One region of the Aliidongia sp. genome, then DNA from elsewhere that is predicted to be linked to it. Evidence: predicted binding sites of a transcription regulator. Region 1 holds the regulator's gene; each other region holds the start of a gene.

Region 1 (3,247 bases):
GCGACGGCGGCGATGGCCGTGCTCGTCGCCTTCTTCTCGGCCAGCCAGGACATCGTCGTCGATGCCTATCGCGTCGAGCTGTTATTACCAGAGGAGCAGGGTGCCGGCGCGGCCGCGACCCAGTTCGGCTATCGCCTGGGCATGATCGCGGCCGGTGCCGGCGCGCTCTATGCCGCCGAGGCCTGGGGCTGGCAGATCGCCTATCGGATCATGGCCGGGTTGATGCTGGTCGGCGTGGCGACCGTGCTCGCCACGGCCGAGCCCACGGTCGACCGGCCGCCGCGCGGCGGCTTCGCGGCGACGGTGCTGGCCCCGTTCCGTGATTTCGCCCGGCATCGCGGCTGGATCGGCATCCTGGTCTTCGTTTTAGTCTACAAGATGGCCGACGCGGTAACCGGCCATTACGCCAATCTGCTGTATCGTTCGCTCGGCTTCTCTCTGGGCGAGATCGCCGGCATCAGCAAGGTGTTCGGCGTCATCGCCACGATCGGCGGTATCGCCCTGGGCGGCGCGCTGGTCTATCGGTTCGGGACCTTCAAAACCCTGCTGATCGGCGCGATCCTGCAGATGGGGTCCAACGCCATGTATGTGCTGCAGGCGCTCGCCGGCCATGATCTGACCCTGCTGACCCTGACCATCGCCTTCGAAAACATCGCCGGCGGGATCGGATCGGCGGCGTTCGTCGCTTACCTATCGGCTTTGTGCAGCCGCACCTACACGGCTACGCAATATGCGCTGCTGTCGGCGCTGGCGGCGTTCGCCCGCAACTTCTTCGTTTCCGCCGGCGGGGCGGTCGCCGATTGGCTCGGCTGGCTATGGTTCTTCATCATTTCGATCGGACTTCCGCTGCCCGGTCTCGTGCTGCTGGCGTGGCTCATGCTGCGCCGGCAGGAAGGCCTGGCGGAGGAGCCGGCCGGGGATGCCCGGCCCCTTGCGTAATGCGGTCAATCCCGCGCTTCGTCCAGTGCGTAGCCCGCGGAACGGACGGTGCGGATGATGTCGATCTCGGTCGGCCCGTTCAGCGCCTTGCGCAGACGGCGAATGTGCACGTCGACAGTGCGCGGCTCGACATAGACGTCGTGGCCCCAGACCGCATCCAGCAACTGTTCGCGCGAGAACACCCGGCCCGGATGCTCCAGCAGGAAACGCAGCAGGCGGAACTCGGTCGGGCCCAAGTGGATTGGGCGACCGCCGCGGGTCACACGATGGGCTGCCAGATCCATCGAGACGTCGGCGAAGGACAGGGTCTCTTCGGCACTGTCGGGCTTGGCCCGCCGCATCACGGCGCGCACCCGGGCGATCAGCTCCGACGGGCTGAACGGCTTGGTGATGTAATCGTCGGCGCCGCTGTTCAGGCCGCGGATCTTGTCGGTTTCCTCGCCGCGCGCGGTCAGCATGATGACCGGCAGGGTGCGGGACGCCGGCGAGCGGCGGATCTGGCGGCAGACCTCGATGCCCGAGACCAGCGGCAGCATCCAGTCGAGCAGCACGACGTCCGGCTTGCGCTCGGCGATCTGGACCAGGGCATCCTCGCCATCGGTCGCCTCGCAGACGCCGAAGCCTTCCTTTTCCAGGTTGTACTTCAGCAGGGTGACGAGGGGGGCCTCGTCCTCGACGATCATGACCAGGGGCTTCATTTCGCCTCGTGCTCGCTCTCGTTGGTGGCGACCGCCATCGGGCCCGGAAGGACCACGGAGGAGCTGGACCGGTCGCGCTTGGGCCGGGTCTCCTTCAGCGGCTTGCCGTGAATCAGGTAATAGATCGTCTCGGCGATATTGGTCGCGTGGTCGCCGATCCGCTCGATGTTCTTGGCCATGAACAGCAGATGCGTGCCGGCGGTGATGCTGCGCGGATCTTCCATCATGTAGGTCAGCAGCTCGCGGAACAGGCTGGTGTAGAGCTCGTCCAGTTCCTCGTCGCTCAGCCAGACGTGCATGGCCTTGTCGGCATCGCCCTGCACGTAGGCGTCGAGCACGTCCTTGATCAGCGCCTGGGCCAGCTTGCCCATGCGCGGAATGGCGTAGACCGGCTTCGCGACCGGCGCCTGATTGAGCGCGATCGAGCGCTTGGCCACGTTCGCGGCATAGTCGCAGATCCGTTCGAGGTCGGCCGCGATCTTGAGCGACGAAACGATTTCGCGCAGGTCGCGGGCCATCGGCTGGCGCAGTGCCAGGAGCCGCATGGCCAGCGCCTCGACCTCGGCCTCGAGCGCGTCGACCGCCGCATCGTTCTGCACGACCTCGTGGGCGAGTTCGCTGTCGCGCTTGATCGTCGCCTGGATCGCGGCGGCGACCTGGCTCTCCGCCAATCCGCCCATGCGGATGATGGCGTTGTTGAGGCGGGTCAGTTCCTCGTCGTAGCTCTTCATGATGTGATCGGTAGGCATGGCCTGCTCCTCAGCCGAACCGGCCGGTGATGTAGTCTTCGGTGCGCTTGTTGTGCGGGTTCGTGAACACCGTCTCGGTATCGTTGAATTCGATCAGCTCGCCCAGGTACATGAAGGCCGTGAAGTCGGAGCTGCGCGCCGCCTGCTGCATCGAATGGGTGACGATGACGATGCAATAGTCGGTCTTCAGTTCCGAGATCAGCTCTTCGATCTTCTGAGTCGAGATCGGATCCAGTGCCGAGCAGGGTTCGTCCAGCAGCAGGATCTCGGGCTTGACCGCGATGGCGCGCGCGATGCACAGGCGCTGCTGCTGGCCACCCGACAGGCCCAGGCCCGATTGCTTCAGCTTGTCCTTGACCTCGGTCCAGAGTGCCGCCTTGCGCAGCGCCTGCTCCACCCGGTCCTCGAGCTCGGAACGCGGCAGGTCCTCGTACAGATTGATGCCGAAGGCAATGTTGTCGAAAATCGACATCGGAAACGGCGTGGGCTTCTGGAACACCATGCCGATCTTGGCGCGTAGCAGGTTGAGGTCGATCTTGGGATCGAGGATGTTGGCGCCGTCGACCAGCACCTCGCCCTCGGCCCGCTGCTCGGGATAGAGCGCATACATGCGGTTCAGCACCCGCAGCAGGGTCGACTTGCCGCAGCCCGACGGACCGATGAAGGCGGTGACCTTCTTGTCGGCGAGGTTGAGGCTGATCGATTTCAACGCTTCGAACTTCTTGTAGTAGAAGCGCAGGTCCTTGATCTGGATCTTCTCGACCAGTTGGCCGGCCGCGACCGGATCGCGCGTCGGCGGCACGGGCGTCGTGCTGAGGGTGGGCTTGGTGGCATCGGCGAAGGCCTGATTGCCGGGGATCG
Region 2 (3,247 bases), on a different contig from region 1:
GGCGCGCCGGCACGGCTCGCGACCCAGGTGATCGAGGGCGGCCGCCGCTGGATGACGCCCGGCCTGATCGATTGCCACACCCACATCCTGTTCGGCGGCGAGCGCTCGCGGGAATTCGAACTGCGGCTGGAAGGCGCCAGCTACGAGGAACTGGCGCGCGCCGGCGGCGGTATCGTCTCGACCGTGGCCGCGACGCGGGCCGCCAGCGAGGACGACCTGGTGGCGGGCGCCACGCGCCGGCTGAAGCCGTTCCTGGCCGAAGGCGTCACCACGGTCGAGGTGAAATCCGGATATGGCCTGGATCTGGCGAGCGAACTCAAGATGCTGCGCGCCGCTCGCCGGCTGGCGGAGCACCTGCCCGTCCAAGTCCGCACCAGCTTCCTCGGCGCCCATGCGGTGCCGCCGGAATTCAAGGGCCGGCAGGCCGACTATGTGGACCTGATCTGCGACGAGATGCTGCCGGCGATCGCCCGGTCCGGTCTCGCCGACGCCGTCGACGGTTTCTGCGAGAACATCGCCTTCGGTCCCGCCGAAATGGAGCGGATCTTCGCGACCGCGACGACGCTCGGCCTGCGGGTCAAGCTCCATGCCGAGCAATTGTCCGACCTGGGGGGTGCCGCGCTCGCCGCCCGGTTCGGAGCGCTGTCGGCCGATCATCTGGAATGTCTCGGCCAGGACGGCATCGCCGCCATGGCTGCGGCTGGAACGGTTGCCGTACTGTTGCCCGGCGCCAATTATTTCCTGGCCGAGACCCGCCGACCGCCGATCGCGGCCCTGCGCCGGGCCGGCGTGTCCATGGCGATCGCGTCCAACTGCAACCCCGGCTCCGCCCCCGTCCTGTCGCTGCTGCTGATGCTGTCCATGGCCTGCACCTTGTTCCGCCTGACACCGGAGGAAGCGCTGGCCGGTGTCACCCGCGAGGCGGCCCGCGCGCTGGGCTTGGCCGACCGCGGCATACTGGCGCCCGGCCGGCGCGCGGACCTGGCGCTGTGGGACATCGAAAGCCCTGGCGAGCTTGCCTATTGGATAGGCGGCAACCCGTGCGCGGCCGTCGTCCACGGCGGAAAGCTGGTGAAATCGTTTTCATGAGGCCAGTTCCCTATGGAACTGGCATAGATCGTCGGCTTGCGTCGATCATCGACGGAAGCCATTCGGAAATATGACAGTTTCATGAAAAACCCCTATCCGGCGCGCCCATGACGATCGAGGAAACCGCCGTCGCATCGGAAGAGGTCGAGGCCCCTCCGCCGACTTCGGCGGCGCCACCGCCGCTTCGTCTGCTGCTGGATCTCGATGCCGCGGCAGCCGATCGGGTGGCGAAGACGGCGCTGGTCACCGCCCACGCACAGAAGCGGCCGGTCGTCCGCCGGATGCGCCAGGTATTCTGGGACACACCGGGCCTGACCATCGGTCGTCAGGGCATCGGCTTCGCCATCGAAACGACCGGGCGGCGCAAGCATCAGCTGCTGCGTCCGATCGGAACGGCACCGACCGGCGGACGGATCCTGGCCCCCGTCGCGGTACCGCTGGAAGGCGACCGGCTCGACCCGGCACGGCTGGCCTTTCTCCCGGGCATCGATGTCGGCCAGGTCACGCGCCTGTTGCCGGGCGATCTCGTCCCGGTCCTGGCGCTCGACCTGCATCGCACGGTCTGGCAGATCCACTGGGGCGAAACCAGGATGAGCCTGGTGCTGGAACGTACCGCGATCGAGGCTACCGCGGGGCGCCTGGCGCCCTGTCAGCTCGAACTGATGCTCCAGGCCGGCCCGGCGCAAGGGCTCTACGAATTTGCCGCCAAGCTCCACCACGGCCTGCCGTTCCAGCTCGCGACGCACGACGCCGTTCAGCAAGCCTATCGCCTGGTCTCGGGCGAGGATTGGTGGCCGGTCGAAGCCGGTGCCGTGCCGGTGCTGGACGCCGGCATGACCGTCGAGCAGGGCGTGCTGGCGATCGGCAAGACCGCGGTCTCGGATCTGCGCGTCGAGATCGCCAGCCTCGACGCCGCCATGACGGAAGACCAGATCCATCGCGCGCGTGTCGCCCTGCGGCGCCTGCGCTCGGTGCTGTCGGTGTTCCGCAAGGCCCTGCCCGATGCGGCCCGCCGCGCGCTGTCACAGGACCTGGCGGCTTTGGCGACGGCGCTGGGCCATGCCCGCGAATGGGACGTGTTCGTGGCGGACACGCTGACACCGCTGGTGGCGGCGCTGGGCGAGGAGCCCCGCCTGAAGAGCCTGGGCTTCACCGCTGCGGTCCTGCGCGAGCGGGCGGCGGCCGACGCGCGGGCCGCAGTCCTGGCGAGCGATTTCATGGGCCTGTCCCTGCGTCTGGCCGCGTGGTTCGACGCCGGCATCTGGCCCGAACCGCCCGAAGCCGAGGCCGCGGGCCTGCTGGCAGAACCGCTCGGCCGCTCCGCGCTGGCGCATTTGGGCAAGGGCCACAAGCGCTTCCTGGCCGCAGGCAGCCATCTGTCCGGTGCTGCGGCCGGCGAGTTGCACGGCCTGCGCATCGATGCCAAGCGACTGCGCTACATCACGGAATTCTTCCGCCCGCTGTTCCCGGGCAAGGCTTCGCGCCGCTACATCGCGGCGCTGCGCGACATCCAGGACATCCTCGGCACGCTCAACGACGCGGTCGTGGCCCGCAGCCTGGTCGCGAAGCTCGCGGCCCAGGACGACAAGCATGGCGCGCGCACGGCCGGCCTGGTCGCGGGCTGGAGCGCCGCAGAAGCGGAGACCGCCCGCAAGCGCTTCGCCCTGGTCTGGCGCCAATTCACCAAGACACCCCGGTTCTGGAAGGACCGTTGACCGGCGTTTCGGCAGCGCCATGACGCCTGGGCCTTTTTCCTCGGGCCCCAGATGGTCTAGGCTGTCTGCTGCATGAAAGCTGAAACGGCGACCGGCATGATCATCGAGATCGTTTCCGATCTGGTCTGCCCCTGGTGCTACATCGGCCAGCGGCGGCTCGAACGGGCTCTGAAGCGTGGCGGCGGGCCGCCGCCGCGGCTGCTCTGGCGCGCGTTCCAGCTCAATCCCGACATGCCGCCCGACGGCGTGCCGCGCCAAGCCTATCTGGCCGCGAAGTTCGGCGGCACCTTCCACGCCAGCCGGATCTATCAGGCTATCGGCGAGGCCGGTGCGGCCGAAGGGATCCAGTTCGATTTCGACCGGATCGCACGCACGCCCAACAGCCTGAATGCCCATCGGCTGAAACGCCTGGCGCGCCGGGCGGGTCTCGAGGTCGACATGAC
Region 3 (3,247 bases), on a different contig from region 1:
GAGGCGTGCGACCGCCCATGGCCGGGACGAGCCGGGCCCATGGGACGGAATGCTGGAATATTCGTCAGAAGGCGAACTGGCCGCGCAGCGCGATCGCGTCGAACTTGGCACCGATCGGCGTGCCGAGCGCCAGCGATCCCGAGGTCGCCTGGGCCTTGCTGATGTGGCCGTGCAGATAGTCGAGCATGAAGCGGATGTTCGAGTTCGGATACCAGTTCACGCCCGCGGTATAGACCCGCTGGAAGCCACCGGCGATACCGCCGGTCGAGGCCGTCGTCTTGCCCGACTGGAAGTCGTCGTTGAGGTCGACATAGGAATAGCGCGCGGCCAGCTCCAGGGCGCCGAGGCCGCTGATCCCATCCTCGGTGAAGGCCAGCGGATGGTCGGGGACGATGCCGCCGTAGGCCGCGGTGCCGGCGTTGTATTTGCGATGCTCGCCGGTGACGGTCCAGCTCGCCTCGGCATAGGCACCGTCGAAGTCCAGGCCCGGTTGCGTGTCGCGATCGACCTGATAGTGGAAATATTCGCCCTGCAGGAACAGGCTGCGGTAACCGCCGGCCAACTCCGCCTCGTAGGCCGTGGCGCCGCTGACGTTGTTGATGGCGCCGGACGTGAGGATGCTGGTCGGATCCACGCGCAGTTCCGGCCGGTCGCTGAACGTGATCGAGCGGAAGCCGCCAGCATGGGGCGGATTGAGCAGGCTTTCGACGTCGCCGCCGATATGCAGGGAATAGTCGGCACCCTGCAGCGCCTGGAAGGCGGCGCGCCCCGCGACGCCCGTCTGGCTGGCGCTGCCGCCGAGCGAGCCGATATTGTGCTGGGCGCCGGAGGTCGGGCCGCTGACATAGGCGCCGAACCAAAGGCGATCGTCGTTCCAATGGGCACCGAACGAGGAGCGGAAGTCGCCGGCCGCGATCAGGTTCGCGATATTGACCGAGGCGGCACGCTCCAGGAACATGATGTCGTTGGAGCTGGTTGCCTCGTCGAGCGTGATCGGCAGGTCGAGATAGCCGCCCTCGATCGTCGTGCCCTTGAAGCCGTTGTATTGGATGTAGGCGTTCTGCAGGCCGGAGGTCGGTGCCCCACTGTTGGTGTTGGTCAGCGTGTCGGACGAGCCGCCGAAATCGTAGATCAGGCCGTAGGCCCAATCGCCGTCGAATTTCCCGACCACGCCCAGGCGCGCGCGCCGCGCATTGACGCCGCTGCTGAGGTCGCGGACCGCGTTGCCCTTGCCGGGCTGGTAATTCAGATAGTCGCCCGCGTCGAACTGCACGCGACCGGTCAATTGGATCGTGTTGCGACCGTCGGCGCTCGACAGGCCGAAGCGATGGGCCGCGGTCTCGGTGACCTTGGGCGCGTCGGCGGCCGGTGCGGCGGCGGCAGCCTTTTGCGCCACCGCCTGGGTCTGCGCTTGCGCCGCGGCAGTCGCCTGACTCTGGGCCTGAGTCTGGGTGACCTGGCTCTGCAGGGTCTGCAGTTGCTGCTGCAGCAGCTGGATCTGCTGCTGCAGCGCATTCAGCTGCGCCGTCGTCGGTGCCGTCTGGGCCTGGACAGCAGGCGCAAAAGCGAGGAGGCCGGACAGAGCGACCCCGCCGGCAAGTCTGGTGTGGATTTTCATTTTGACCCCCGAGGATTGGAGCGACGAACGGAGATCTCCAAGACTGGAGATCGTCGTCGCACAGACGGGCCGGAGACTACCCAGAGGCAGACGTCACTTTTGTGACGGATTATCAAAACAACTACTGATTTCATTTGACGAGAATAGGGGTATTACCTGAATCTATTCTCAAAAATCGATAGATTTCATAACATAGTCACACGATAAACGGGCATGCCGAAGAAAACCAGCGGACACTCCGGAATATTTTCGATAGAAAATTGCCGATCGACAATGCTCGCAGGGGCCGGACCGCCCAAGGGGTGATGCGACAGCGTGCGCCATGGTCAGGGTAAAGCATCAGGCGAGCCGGGCGCCGCGACGGCGAGATCGGGCAAATCGACGACGGGCGCGTGCGCAGGCCGGATCCATTTTGGCGGCGACATTATTTTCTCGTGCAAATAATCCCACCGCTCGCCGCCATCCACGGCCCAGGGCGCCATGCCCGGTAAGAGCGCCAGCCATGCCGGAGAGGGCCGGCGTCAGTCCTCCTGGTCCAGCTCTGGATAGTGGCGGAACACGCCCGACGTATTGAACGCGAGGCGCCGGTCGGACGTCAGATAGCGCGCGATGTTGGGGCGGATCCGGACCGCCTCGCGCAGCGCAGTCAGGGCCGGGTAGCGCTTGGCCGCGCTCTTCATGGCGCGCGGGAACGCGTAATGCAGCCCCTCCATCAGTTGGAACAGCGAAAGGTCGACGTAGCTCGGCGCATCGCCGACGGCCTGCTTGTCACCATGGGGATTCTGCTGCAGCACCCGCTCGAAATAGCCCAGGAACTTCGGGATCCGCTGCTCGATGAAGGCGGACGAGCGCTGCTTGGCCGCCTCCTTCTGGTCTTCGTAATAGAGGTCGGTCGACAGCGGATGATGGGTATCATGCACTTCGGCCAGCATGTCGGCGATGGTCAGCTGCAGGCCGTTCGCGACGAAGCGCAGGCCCTCGTCCCTGGGCGCCAGCCCCAGCTTCGGACCCAGATACATCAGGATGTTGGCAACATGCGGCACGATCAGGCCACCGTCTTTCAGGAAAGGCGGCGCAAAGGGGATGTGCGGCTCGTTCTCGCTGCCCATGAGCGCCAGCATCGCCTTCGTCCCCTGCCCCGGGCCGTCGCTCCCGCGCGCGATGTCGACATAGTCGGCACTCGACTCCTCCAGCGCCAGCCGGACGAATTCGCCACGCCCCTGCAGCCCATCCCAGTAGTAGAGTTCGTAAGGCATCGGAGCCTCCTTCGATTCGGTTGCGAAAACAAAGGTGCGAGGGCCGAGCGAGGTTCCCTCAGCGGCCGGTATAGACCGCCGGACGACGCGCCGCCCATGCCGCGAGACCTTCGCCCAGGTCATGGCTCGGCACCAGGCGCGCGAACTGCTCGGCCTCGACGATCAGACCCTCGCCGATGCTCATGTTCAAGCCGCGCGTGACCGCCGCGAGCACGCTGCCAACGGCCAACGGCGAATGGCGCAGAATGCGGTATGCCAGCGCCCGGGCCGCCTGCAACAGCTCTTCATGGGGCACGACCGCATTGACCAGCCCGATCTCGAGTGCGCGTGCCGGCGGGAACGGGTCACCGGTCAGCAGCAGCTCCATTGCGCG

What was found. The regulator PhoB, encoded in region 1, activates phosphate uptake and scavenging genes when phosphate is short. The targets are predictions, from matches to a motif close to TNTCATAAAACTGTCA.
Region 2: VGV37_RS20515 (CHAD domain-containing protein) is a predicted target of PhoB. The motif match lies at 1,161-1,176, and genes of this name have one in related genera.
Region 3: VGV37_RS09205 (OprO/OprP family phosphate-selective porin) is a predicted target of PhoB. The motif match lies at 1,802-1,817, and genes of this name have one in related genera.

Annotation. Positions count from the first base shown of each region.
Region 1 covers NZ_DASZBY010000027.1:42,809-46,055, reverse strand. Annotated here, with positions in the region: partial or broken gene VGV37_RS04260 (AmpG family muropeptide MFS transporter) at 1-939, shown strand, start outside; gene phoB (phosphate regulon transcriptional regulator PhoB) at 945-1,637, opposite strand; gene phoU (phosphate signaling complex protein PhoU) at 1,634-2,386, opposite strand; gene pstB (phosphate ABC transporter ATP-binding protein PstB) at 2,397-3,152, opposite strand.
Region 2 covers NZ_DASZBY010000105.1:32,556-35,802, forward strand. Annotated here, with positions in the region: gene hutI (imidazolonepropionase) at 1-1,089, shown strand, start outside; gene VGV37_RS20515 (CHAD domain-containing protein) at 1,197-2,804, shown strand; gene VGV37_RS20520 (DsbA family oxidoreductase) at 2,877-3,247, shown strand, end outside.
Region 3 covers NZ_DASZBY010000052.1:26,146-29,392, forward strand. Annotated here, with positions in the region: gene VGV37_RS09200 (STY0301 family protein) at 1-2, shown strand, start outside; gene VGV37_RS09205 (OprO/OprP family phosphate-selective porin) at 65-1,618, opposite strand; gene VGV37_RS09210 (glutathione S-transferase) at 2,140-2,874, opposite strand; gene VGV37_RS09215 (crotonase/enoyl-CoA hydratase family protein) at 2,933-3,247, opposite strand, start outside.